One region of the Streptomyces sp. SM18 genome, then DNA from elsewhere that is predicted to be linked to it. Evidence: riboswitches for the same ligand, from Rfam matches in the RefSeq annotation. Region 1 holds a riboswitch; the other holds the start of a gene.

Evidence for each region. A riboswitch is a leader RNA that binds a small molecule or an ion and turns the genes downstream of it on or off. The one in region 1 is predicted to bind S-adenosylmethionine.
Region 2: it holds a riboswitch for S-adenosylmethionine, as region 1 does, so the genes downstream of both, thrC (threonine synthase) here and B9S64_RS07495 (aminotransferase class V-fold PLP-dependent enzyme) in region 1, are expected to answer to the same signal.

The regions. Positions count from the first base shown of each region.
Region 1 covers NZ_CP029342.1:1,687,557-1,693,662, forward strand. Annotated here, with positions in the region: gene B9S64_RS07490 (Lrp/AsnC family transcriptional regulator) at 1-13, shown strand, start outside; gene B9S64_RS07495 (aminotransferase class V-fold PLP-dependent enzyme) at 83-1,459, opposite strand; SAM riboswitch class IV at 1,629-1,746, opposite strand; gene trpD (anthranilate phosphoribosyltransferase) at 1,830-2,894, opposite strand; gene B9S64_RS07505 (ubiquinol-cytochrome c reductase cytochrome b subunit) at 3,018-4,643, opposite strand; gene B9S64_RS07510 (ubiquinol-cytochrome c reductase iron-sulfur subunit) at 4,640-5,692, opposite strand; gene B9S64_RS07515 (c-type cytochrome) at 5,689-6,106, opposite strand, start outside.
Region 2 covers NZ_CP029342.1:4,087,660-4,093,765, reverse strand. Annotated here, with positions in the region: gene thrC (threonine synthase) at 1-1,287, opposite strand, end outside; SAM riboswitch class I at 1,306-1,434, opposite strand; gene B9S64_RS18535 (glucosyl-3-phosphoglycerate synthase) at 1,589-2,539, shown strand; gene B9S64_RS18530 (trehalose-6-phosphate synthase) at 2,644-4,020, shown strand; gene otsB (trehalose-phosphatase) at 4,091-4,975, opposite strand; gene B9S64_RS18520 (DUF3263 domain-containing protein) at 5,144-5,395, opposite strand; gene B9S64_RS18515 (extracellular solute-binding protein) at 5,406-6,106, opposite strand, start outside.

The sequences.
Region 1 (6,106 bases):
CCTGGACGCCTGAGGGCCGTCCTGTGATCGTCGGCCCCGGCGGGGGCCGTCCGGGGCCCGCCGCCCCTGACGGCCCGGCCGGTCAGACCTGTGCCGCCCCCCGGTCCGGGACGCAGCGGCCGTCCTCGGTGCGGTAGGTCCAGCGGGCCCCGTCCCCCACCAGCTCCCGGACCGCCCCCAGGAACCGGTCGATGTGCTCGTCGGGCGTGCCCGCGCCGAAGCTCACCCGGATCGCGTTGAGGGACTTCTCCCCCGGCCCGGCCTCCGGCGCCCCGCACTCCCCCGGCTCCAGCGGCTCGCCGCCCAGCAGGGTGCGCACCAGCGGGTGGGCGCAGAACAGTCCGTCGCGCACCCCGATCCCGTACTCCGCCGAGAGCGCGGCGGCGAAGTGCGAGCTGTTCCAGCCCTCCACCACGAAGGAGAGGACGCCGACCCTCGGGGCGTCGTCACCGAACAGCGAGAGCACCCGGACCTCGGGGACCTCGGCCAGTCCGGCGCGGACCCGGTCCACCAGCGCGCGTTCCCGGGCGACCAGGGCGGGGAAGCCGGCCTCGGTCAGCGCCCGGCAGGCGGAGGCGATGGCGTACACCCCGATCACGTTGGGCGATCCGGCCTCGTGCCGGGCCGCGGTGGTGTGCCACTGGACGTCCACCCCGCCGTCGGGGCGCCGGATGACCGAGCGGGAGGCGCCGCCGCCCGCGAGATAGGGCTCCGCCTCCAGCAGCCAGTCGGACCGGCCCGCGAGGACACCGGAGCCGAAGGGCGCGTACAGCTTGTGTCCGGAGAACGCGACCCAGTCGACGTCCAGTTCCGTGATGTCCACCGGGTGGTGGGGCGCGAGCTGCGCGGCGTCCAGGACGATCCGCGCCCCGTGCGCGTGCGCGGCGGCGGCCAGTTCCCGTACCGGCCACAGCTCCCCGGTGACGTTGGACGCGCCGGTCACGCAGACCAGCGCCGGCCCGTAGGGCTCCCGGTCGGCCAGCGCCCGCTCCAGCGTGGCCACGGCCTGCGCCGGGGTGCGCGGGGCGTCGAGGCAGGTCACCCGGGAGTCGCCCCAGGGCAGCAGCGAGGCGTGGTGCTCGGTCTCGAACACGAACACCCGGCAGTCGGCGGGCAGTACGGCCGCCAGCAGGTTGAGGGAGTCGGTGGTCGAGCGGGTGAAGACGACCTGGTCGCCCTCCCGGCACCCGAGGAACTCCGCGACCGCGGCCCGGCTGCTCTCGAACAGGTCGGTGGAGAGCTGCGAGAGGTACCCGGCGCCCCGGTGCACACTGCCGTAGTACGGGGCGTAGGCGGCCACGTCGTCCCACACCCGCCGGAGCGCCGGGGCGCTCGCCGCGTAGTCCAGGGCGGCGTAGGTGACCTCTCCGCCGGTGACCAGCGGAACGGTGACATCAGCTCCCAGAACGGGCAGAGGGGCACAAAGGGACGGGTCGACGGCAGCGGTGGAGACGGACATGGCTCACTCCGGTCAGAGGCAGGCGAAACCCTCGCGCCGGCGGTACGCGGCAGCGCGGGGTGAAGAAAAAGGGGGTGCGGGAAGGGCTCGGCGCCCTAGCGCATTCGCTTGCTCACAAGAGGCTCCCTAGGGACCAGGACCCCAAGGGGCGGCATACGAGATGCCGAGGGGCCCGCGCTTGCCACAGACCTCGCTGCCTGCGGCCCGGTCTTCACCCGGGGCACCCCGCCACGGACGGAGGGTTGCCGGACAGCGGGCCGGGGCCGTAGTCGCTGTCACTCATGACCTGCCGAGCATCTTGCCACAGGTGCCCGTACGCGCAAGGGCGCGGTCCGCCATCCGGACCGCGCCCCCATGTACCGCGGCCGTCTCAGCGGTTGCTGGCCGCCACCCAGCGGTCCAGGGCGGCCTTGGCCGCGCCGGAGTCGATCGCCTCGGCGGCCCGGGTGATCTGGGCCGCGATCCGGTCGTTCAGCGGCCCGTCGCCCGCCTCCAACGCGGTCAGCGCGGCCGCCGAGTTGAGCAGCACCGCGTCCCGTACGGGTCCCGTCGCGCCGTCCAGCAGCCGGCGGGCGACATCCGCGTTGTACGAGGCGTCGGCGCCGCGCAGCGCCTCGACCGGCACCAGCTCCAGGCCGACGTCGCGCGGGTCGAACGCCTCCTCGCGCACCGCCCCGTCCCGCACGGTCCAGACGCGGGAGGTCGCCGTGGTGGTCAGCTCGTCCAGGCCGTCGTCGCCCCGGAAGACGAGGGCCGAGTTGCCGCGGGCCGCGAGCACACCGGCGACGATGGGCGCCATCTTGAGGTCCGCGACCCCGATGGCCTGGGCGCGCACCTGGGCCGGGTTGGTGAGCGGTCCCAGGATGTTGAAGGTGGTCTGTGTGCCGAGCTCCTTGCGGGCACGGGCCGCGTAGCGCAGGGCGGGGTGGAACTTCACGGCGAAGCAGAAGGTGATGCCCGCCTCCTCGGCGACCTCGACCACGCGCTGCGGCGTGAGTTCGAGGTTGACGCCGAGCTTCTCCAGGACGTCGGAGGCGCCGCTCGCGGACGAGGAGGCGCGGTTGCCGTGCTTGACGACCTTGGCGCCCGTCCCGGCCACGACGATCGCCGACATGGTGGAGATGTTGACCGTCTTGGCCATGTCCCCGCCGGTGCCCACGATGTCCACGGTGCGTCCGGGCACGTGGATGGTGTGCGCGTGGTCGTACATGGCGCGCACCAGCCCGGTGACCTCGTCCACGGTCTCGCCCTTGGCCCGCAGGGCGACGGCGAACCCGGCGATCTGCACATCGGTGGCCTCGCCGCTCATGATGCGGTCCATGGCCCAGGCGGTGTCCTCGGCGGCCAGGTCCTGGCCGCGCAGCAGGGGGGTCAGCACGCCGGGCCAGGTACGGTCCGCCACGCTGTCGCCGCCGTCCGGGGTCACAACGTTCATGGTCCGCTCCTGGGTCCACAGCCGGTAAAAGGTTTCGGCCCCACCCTATCCAGCGCCGGGGACAGCGAAGAGCCCCGTCCGGCGAATGGACGGGGCTCCCGCTGTGGCGGTCAGCTGAGGTGATCAGTGGTGGCCGTGGCCGCTGGTGATCTCCTTGTACTCCTCGGCGGTGGGCTTGGGGATCTGGTTGCCCTCGCCGTAGTAACTCCGGCTCAGCCGGGCGCGCAGCTTCTGCACCGCGGACGGCTTGCGCTCCACACCGTTCTCGTCGACCGTGGGGCCGACTTCGAGCGGCTCGTACTGCTCGTGGGCCGTGAGCGCGTACCGCGCCTCCGGGCCGAGCAGCTCGTGGATCTCGACGAACTCACCGTGCGGCAGGCGCTTGATGGTGCCGGACTCCCGTCCGTGCAGCACCTTCTCCTTGTCGCGGCGCTGGAGGCCGAGGCAGATGCGCCGGGTGACGATGAACGCCAGGACCGGGCCGGCGAAGAAGGCGATCCGTACGAACCAGCTGATCGCGTTGAGCGACAGATGGAAGTGGGTCGCCCAGATGTCGTTGCCGCCGCCGATCAGCATGACGAAGTAGATCGTCACCCAGGCGACACCGAGCGCGGTCCGGGTCGGGGCGTTGCGCGGCTTGTCCAGGATGTGGTGCTCGCGTTTGTCCCCGGTGATCCACGACTCGATGAACGGGTAGAGCGCGAGCGCCCCGAGGACGACGCCGAACAGGACCAGCGGGATCAGTACGCCCAGGACCAGCGTGTGGCCCCACAGGTTGATCTCCCAGCCCGGCATCACACGGACGAAGCCTTCCGCGAAGCCCATGTACCAGTCCGGCTGGGCGCCCGTGGACACCTGGTCGGGCCGGTAGGGGCCGATCCCCCAGATCGGGTTGATCGTGGCGATCGCGGCGATGGCGGCGATGAAGCCGAAGACCAGGAAGAAGAAGCCCCCGGCCTTCGCCATGTACACCGGCAGCAGCGGCATGCCGACCACGTTCTTGTTGGTCTTGCCCGGTCCGGCGAACTGCGTGTGCTTGTGGAAGAACACCAGGATGAGGTGGGCGACCACGAGCCCGAGCATGATGCCCGGCAGCAGCAGGATGTGGACCGAGTAGAACCTCGGGATGATGTCCGTGCCGGGGAACTCCCCGCCGAACATGAACATCGAGATGTACGTGCCGACGATGGGCATCGACAGGATCGCGCCCTGGGTGAACCGGACACCCGTACCGGAGAGCAGGTCGTCCGGGAGCGAGTAGCCGGTGAACCCGGTGAACATGCCGAGCACGAACAGCAGGAAGCCGAACAGCCAGTTGATCTCACGCGGCTTGCGGTACGCACCGGTGAAGAACACCCGGAACATGTGCACGAACATGCCGGCGAGGAAGATCACCGCTGCCCAGTGGTGGATCTGCCGGACCAGCAGACCGCCGCGGATGTCGAAGCTGATGTCCAGCGTCGAGGCGTAGGCGGCGGACATCTGGATGCCCTGCATCGGCTCGTACGAGCCGTGGTAGACGACCTCGGACATGCTCGGGTCGAAGAACAGCGTCAGGTACACACCCGTGAGGATGATGATGATGAAGCTGTAGAGGCAGATCTCACCCAGCATGAAGGACCAGTGGTCCGGGAAGATCTTGCGCATGTTGGCCTTGGCCAGACCGTAGATGCCCAGTCGGCCATCCGCCCAGTCGGCCACCCGCTCACCGGCGGGCGCCTTGCGCTTGGTGTCTGTCACGGTACTCATCCGCGCTCCCAGAAGGCAGGACCGACGGGCTCTGCGAAGTCGCCGAGCGCCTCGAGGTTGCCCTCGCTGTTCACGCCGATCCGCAGCTGCGGCAGGGGGTGACCGGCCGGGCCGAAGATGACGCGGGCGCCGTCGGAGAGGTCGAAGGTGGACTGGTGGCACGGGCACAGGACGTGGTGCGTCTGCTGCTCGTAGAGGCTGATCGGGCAGCCGACGTGGGTGCAGATTTTGGAGAAGGCGACGATCCCCTCGTGGCCCCACTCACGCGACTGCTTGTCCTTGATGTCGTCCGGCTCGATGCGGACGATCATCAGGGCGGCCTTGGCGATCTGGGTCTGGAAGTCGTGCGAGCCCTCCTCCAGGCCCTCGGGCATGGCGAAGGTCAGCGAACCGACGGTCACGTCCTCGGGACGCAGCGGCTGGTTCGTGTTCATGTTGACCAGCTGCTTGCCCTTGGCCCACAGGGTCTTGCGCAGCTTCTCCTCCGGCAGCGGACCGAGGTCGCGCAGCAGCACCACACCGGAGAGCGGCACCAGGGCCAGCGCACCGAACATGGTGTTGCGGATCAGCTTCCGCCGCCCGATCGCGGACTCCCTGGCACCGTCCGCGAAGTCGGCGAGAACCTTCGCCTTGACCTCGGGCGTCGCCTCGATGGGGTGCCGGTCGTCGGCGACCTCCACGTCGGACATCAGGGTGCGCGCCCAGTGGACGGCCCCCGCGCCGATGAGGAAGAGCGCCGCGCCCAGCGTCAGTCCCAGCGAGAAGTGGAGCGCGCTCACATGGCCGATCGGCCAGATGAAGACGATCTTGTCGACCGGGAAGATGACGTAGGAGGCGATGAAGCCGACCGTCGCCAGCATGGACAGCGTGAACATCAGGGCCACGGTGCGCTCGGAGCGCTTGGCGGCCCTTTCGTCGATGTCCTGGATGCGCGGCTTGTGGGCCGGCAGCCCGGGGTCGGCGAACGGGTCGTCCGCGACCTTGACCGCACCGTGCGCGGTGTCCTGCTCTGCGGGCAGGCCCTCTTCTGGAATCTCTTGGCTACTCATGACTTCTTGGCCTTAGCGGTGTGTGCCGCGACCCAGACGGCGATGGCGATCAGTCCGCCGAGTCCGAAGATCCAGCCGAAGAGACCTTCGCTGACGGGACCGAGGCCACCGAGCGAGAGCCCGCCGGGGCTCGCGGTTTCGTCACCGTTCACGGTCTTGATGTACGCGATGATGTCTTTCTTCTCCTTCTCCGGCATGGTGCTGTCCGGGAAGGAGGGCATGGCCTGGGGGCCGGTCTGCATGGCCTCGTAGATGTGCTTGGGGCTCACACCTTCGAGGTTGGGGGCGTACTTGCCGTCGGTCAGCGCACCGCCCTTGCCGGTGAAGTTGTGGCACTGGGCGCAGTTGGTGCGGAACAGTTCGCCGCCCTTGGCCACGTCGGCGCCCGAGGGGTCCACCTGGCTCTCGGTCGGC
Region 2 (6,106 bases), 2.4 Mb from region 1:
GGCGAGGCCCGCGTCGCGGAACGCCTCGAGGCTGGGCCGGATCGTCGCCGACAGGCCGGTCGTCGGGGCGACCGCGTCGAGCGTCTTCAGCCCGTCGCCGGTGTTCAGGACGACGGTGGTCAGCGCCGGGTCGATCAGCCCCGCCTCGATCAGCTTCTTCGTCACGCCGACCGTCACACCGCCCGCGGTCTCCGCGAAGATGCCCTCGGTGCGGGCCAGCAGCTTGATCGCGTCCACGACCTGCTCGTCGTCGACGTCCTCCACGGCGCCGCCGGTGCGCCGGGCGATGTCCAGGACGTACGGCCCGTCCGCCGGGTTGCCGATCGCCAGGGACTTGGCGATGGTGTTCGGCTTCTGCGGGCGCACCACGTCGTGACCGCCCTTGAAGGCGGCGGAGACCGGGGAGCAGCCCTCGGCCTGGGCACCGAAGATCTTGTACGGCTTGTCCTCGACCAGGCCGAGCCTGATCAGCTCCTGGAGGCCCTTGTCGATCTTCGTGAGCTGCGACCCGGACGCGATCGGGATGACGATCTGGTCGGGCAGCCGCCAGCCGAGCTGCTCGCAGATCTCGTACGCCAGGGTCTTGGAGCCCTCGCCGTAGTACGGGCGCAGGTTGACGTTGACGAAGCCCCAGCCCTCACCGAGCGGGTCGCCGATGAGCTCCGAGCAGAAGCGGTTGACGTCGTCGTAGTTGCCCTCGATGCCGACCAGCTCACCGCCGTAGACGGCGGCCATGACGACCTTGCCCTGCTCCAGGTCGTGCGGGATGAAGACGCAGGAGCGGAAACCGGCGCGGGCGGCGGCGGCGCCCACCGCGCCGGCGAGGTTGCCCGTCGAGGAGCAGGAGAGGGTGGTGAACCCGAAGGCGCGGGCGGCCTCGACGGCGATGGCGACGACACGGTCCTTGAAGGAGTGCGTGGGGTTGCCGGAGTCGTCCTTGACGTACAGGCCGCCGGTGACGCCCAGTTCACGGGCGAGGTTGTCGGCCTTGACCAGCTTGGTGAAGCCGGGGTTGATGTTGGGCTTGTCCGCGACGTCGGACGGCACGGGCAGCAGCGGCGCGTAGCGCCAGATGTTGGCCGGGCCCTCGGCGATGCGCTTCTTCAGCTCCTCGGGCGAGCCGCTCGGCAGGTCGTACGCCACTTCGAGCGGCCCGAAACAGGACGCGCAGGCGAAAAGGGGGCCGAGGGGGAATCGCTCACCGCATTCGCGGCAGGAAAGCGCCGCGGCGGGACCGAGGTCCACGGTGGAAGCGGGGTCGTTCGCGGCAACTGTCTGCACAGCCATGATGGCGGAGGCCCTTTCTCCTCATCTTCCTCGTGACGGATTTCGCCACAAGACGGAATTGGCACCTTCCCCGCCCTGACCTCTCGGTGCGGCGGGGGGGTTGCCGGGACTTCAACGGGCCGTTCCCTCTGTCCCTCTGGATGAGCGCTATGGCACCGGATCCGTGGATCCGGGCGTTTATCGGCGGACCGACCCCGACATGCGAGGGCCATCCGCGTTGTTCAAGACTGTAACCGAAGCCCCGGACGATGGAGGTAGTCGTCCGAACCGCGAGATGGATCACATGCAGGGAGTACCGACCGTGCTGGAAGAGGTCGAACGCTGGCTGACCAGGCGTTCCTGGTCGGCCGCCGACCGTCCGCTCGACCGCCTCACGGCGGCCAGGGAGAAGGACCCGCACCGCGCGAGCGTGAGCGTCGTGCTGCCGGCGCTGGACGAGGAGGCGACGGTCGGCGCGATCGTCGCGGAGATCCGGCGCGAGCTGATGGAGAAGGTCCGGCTGGTCGACGAGCTGGTGGTCATCGACTCCGGCTCCTCCGACGCCACCGCCGAGGTCGCCCGCGCGGCGGGGGCGCGGGTCGTGCACCGGGACGCGGTCCTGCCCCGGATACCGGCCGTCCCCGGCAAGGGCGAGGTGCTGTGGCGCTCCCTGCTGGTGACCACCGGTGAGATCGTCTGCTTCATCGACGCCGACCTCAAGGACTTTTCGGCGGACTTCGTCTCCGGAACCGTCGGCCCGCTGCTGACCGACCCCTCGGTGCAGTTCGTCAAGGCCATGTACGACCGGCCGCTGGGCGAGAGCACCGGCCAGGGCGGCCGGGTCACCGAGCTGGTGGCCCGCCCGCTGCTCAACCTGCACTGGCCCCTGCTGGCGGGCTTCGTCCAGCCGCTGGGCGGGGAGTACGCGGTCCGCCGTTCCCTGCTCGAACAGCTCCCCTTCCCCGTCGGTTACGGGGTGGAGCTGGGCCTGCTCGTGGACGCCCTGCACACGGTGGGTCTGGACGCGCTCGGCCAGGTGGACGTCGGCGTACGCAAACACCGCCACCAGGACGGCCGGGCGCTGGGCCGCATGGCCGCCGCGATCTACCGCACCGCGCAGCTACGGCTGTCCCGGGGCCATCTGGTGCGGCCCGAGATCACCCAGTTCGAGCGGGGCGAGCACGGCTTCGAACCGCGCACCTACCCGGTGGACACCGAGGAGCGGCCGCCGATGGCCCGGATCGCCGAGTACGCCTCCCGCCGGGCGGCCTGAGGGCCGGCCCTCAGGCCGTCGGGCCGGGGCCCGGACGGCCGGGTTCCCAGGCCCTCGGGCCTTGTCACGTTTGGCGGCTTCCGCTTCGGGCTAGGTTCGGGTACATGGTCTCCGAGCACGCTGCCAAGGTCCTCGTCGCGTCCAACCGCGGCCCCGTGTCGTACACCCCGCGGGAGGACGGCTCGCTCGACTCGAAAAGGGGCGGGGGCGGGCTCGTCTCCGGGCTGAGCGCCGTCGAGGACAAGGTGTGGGTGTGCGCGGCCCTGAGTGACGGCGACCGCGAGGCGGTGCGGCGCGGGGTGTCCGAGCCCGGTGTGCGGATGCTCGACATCGACCCCTCCGTGCACACCGACGCGTACAACGGCATCGCGAACTCGGTGCTCTGGTTCGTCCACCACATGCTGTACCAGACGCCGGTGGAGCCCGTCTTCGACGCGGAGTTCCGGCGGCGGTGGGCGTCCTACGAGGCGTACAACCGGTCCTTCGCCGAGGCGCTCGCGGAGGAGGCCGACCCCGGTTCGGCGGTCCTCGTGCAGGACTACCACCTGACGCTCGTCCCCGGCATGCTGCGCGACCTCCGCCCCGACCTGCGGATCGGGCACTTCTCGCACACCCCGTGGGCGCCCGTCGACTACTTCCGGCTGCTGCCCGACGACATCGGCGAGCAGGTGCTGCACGGCATCCTGGGCGCCGACCGGGCCGCGTTCCTGACCCGCCGCTGGGCGGACGCGTTCATCGGCTGCTGCACGGAGATCCTGGGCGGCACCGGCGGGACCCGCATCGGTGTGCACGGCCTCGGCGCCGACGCGGACTTCCTGCGCCGCCGCTCGCACGAGGCGGACGTGGACGGGCGGATGGCGACCCTGCGGGAGCAGGTGGGCGCCGGCCGGAAGACGATCGTCCGGGTGGACCGCACGGAACTCTCCAAGAACATCGTGCGCGGGCTGCACGCCTACCGGGCGCTGCTGGAGGAGCGCCCCGAGTGGCGGGAGCGCGTGGTGCACGTGGCGTTCGCCTACCCCTCACGGCAGGATCTCGCGGTTTACCGCGACTACACGGCGGAGGTCCGGCGGGTCGCCGAGGACATCAACGCGACGTACGGCACCGCGGACTGGACCCCCGTCCTGCTCCACGTCGACGACGACTTCGCCCGCTCCCTCGCCGCCTACCGGCTGGCGGACGTGGCCCTGGTCAACCCGATCCGCGACGGCATGAACCTGGTCGCCAAGGAGGTCCCGGTCGTCTCCGACGACGGCTGTGCCCTGGTGCTCTCCCGGGAGGCGGGTGCCTACGAGGAGCTGGGCGAGGACGCGATCGTGGTCAATCCGTACGACGTGTCGGCCACGGCGGCGGCCCTGCACGAGGCGCTGACCCTGGACGACGACGAGCGGTCGGCCCGCACCGGCCGTCTTGCGGACGCGGCGACGGCGCTGCCGCCGCAGCGGTGGTTCCTGGACCAGCTGGACGCGCTGCGCGCCTAGCCGGCCGGGACCTGCGGGCCGGGCCGGGCCGGGTCGGGCGGGACCGGCCGGTCGCGACCGGCCGTCCGGATCAGTCGGCCCGGGGCCAGTCGGCCGGGACCGTCCCGTCCAGCTCCAGGTGGCGGGCGAGCGACGCCAGCAGGTCCGCCACCTCCGCCGGGCCGGACAGCAGCAGGTCGGCCCGTGCCGCGAGTTCGGGGACCTCGGTGCCGCTGCACACCAGCAGGCCGTAGACGCCCTGGGCGCGGAGCGCCTCCACGGTGGCGTACGCGGCGAGGTCCCCGAGGTCGTCCCCGGCGTACAGCACGGCCTCGGCGCCCGTCTCCCGTACGTACTCCGCCAGCGCCACACCCTTGTCCATGCCCGGCGGGCGCAACTCCAGGACGAGACGGCCGGGTTCGACGATCAGGCCGTGCCGTCCGGCGAGGTCGGTCAGCGGGCCGCGCAGGGCTTCGAAGGCGGCCTGGGGGTCGGTCGCCCGGCGGGTGTGGACGGCGAGGGCGTGGCCCTTGTCCTCGACCCGTGCGCCCTCGGCGGCGGTCCGCTCCAGGACGGCGGCGAGTTCGGCGCGGACGGCCTCGACGCCCGGGGACGGTTCGGGGGCGTGGACGGTGTCCGTGGCGGCGTCCCACCGCTCGGCGCCGTAGTGGCCGAGCACGACGAGGTGGTCCAGGCCGGGTGCCCCGGCGAAACCGCCGTACCGGACGGCGACGTCGGCCGGGCGGCCGGTGATCACGGCCACCGAGGCGACCCGCGGGGCGAGCGCGGAGAGGGCAGGGACGGCGTCGGCGTGGGCGCGGGACTGCTCGGGGTCCGGGACGATGTCGGCGAGTGTGCCGTCGAAGTCCAGCGCGACGACGGCACGGGCGGGGCGGGCGAGAAGCGCGGCGAGCCCGTCGCGGCCGGCCTCGGTGGACGGGGCCGGCAGGGGGCGGAGGGGGTCCGGGGTGGCCATGGGGCGAGCGTATCGGGGCCGGGCCGGGGGTGCGGGGTGGATCGGCCGGTGGACGGGCGGGCGTCGGGGCCCCGGCCGGGGCCGGGAGGCGGGAAGGGGCCGCGCGGGTCAGCCGCTCCGGGACCGGGAGGCGGGAAGGGACCGGGAGGCGGGAAGGGGCCGCGCGGGTCAGCGGCTCCGGCGCCGGGTGTCGCGGATCCGGCGCAGGCGGTTGACCGTGACCGGGTCCTCCGCCAGGGCGCGGCGGTCGTCCAGGAGGGCGTTGAGGAGCTGGTAGTAGCGGACCGGGGAGATGCCCAGCCGCTCCCGGATCGCGCGTTCCTTGGCGCCCGGACCCGGCCAGGACTGCCGTTCCACCGCCAGCACCGCGCGCTCCTGGTCGGAGAGCGCGGCATCGGGGCCCTGGTCGGCGGCGGTCATATCGCCCAACCTACTCCGCGCTCTCCGCCTCACGCGCCACGGAGGCGATGTTCCCGAGCACGGTCTCCGGGTTGCCGCCCGGCTCGACCGCGGAGCCGATCTTCTCCTTGACCGCCTCGCTGACCTGCGCCCATGACGTCTTGCCGAACGGGTAGAGCTGGGAGTTGGGCAGCGCCGCCACGAAGTCGTGCAGCTTCTTCTGCTTGCGGTCGGCCTCCATCCGCGCCGACGCGCTCCCGGTCACCGGCAGCAGGTCGTAGGCGTCGGCGAAGGCCAGGACGTTCGTGTCCTCGTACGCGAAGTCGAGGAAGGTGCCTATCTCCTTGCGGTGGCCGTTCTGCTTGAAGCCCATCATCCAGTCGGCCACGCCCATCGAACCCTCGGTCGGACCGTCGGGCCCCGGCAGCGGGACCATGCCGACCTCGACGCCCTTCTTCTCGGCGTCCTGCATGAGCGTCGGATGGCCGTTGAGCATGCCCACCTCGCCCTTGGTGAACGCCTCGAACGCCTTCGCCCGGTCGAGCTTGCCGGGGGCGACCGGCCCGGTGAGCCCCTTGCCGACGAGGTCGTCCCTCAGCCACTGGAAGGTCTCGACGTTGGCCGCGGAGTCGATGGCGTACGTACCGGAGTCGTCGGTGTAGCCGCCACCCCCGCTGAGCAGCCACATCAGGGTCTCGGCCTGGGACTCCTCCTGGCCGAGGGGCAGCGCGA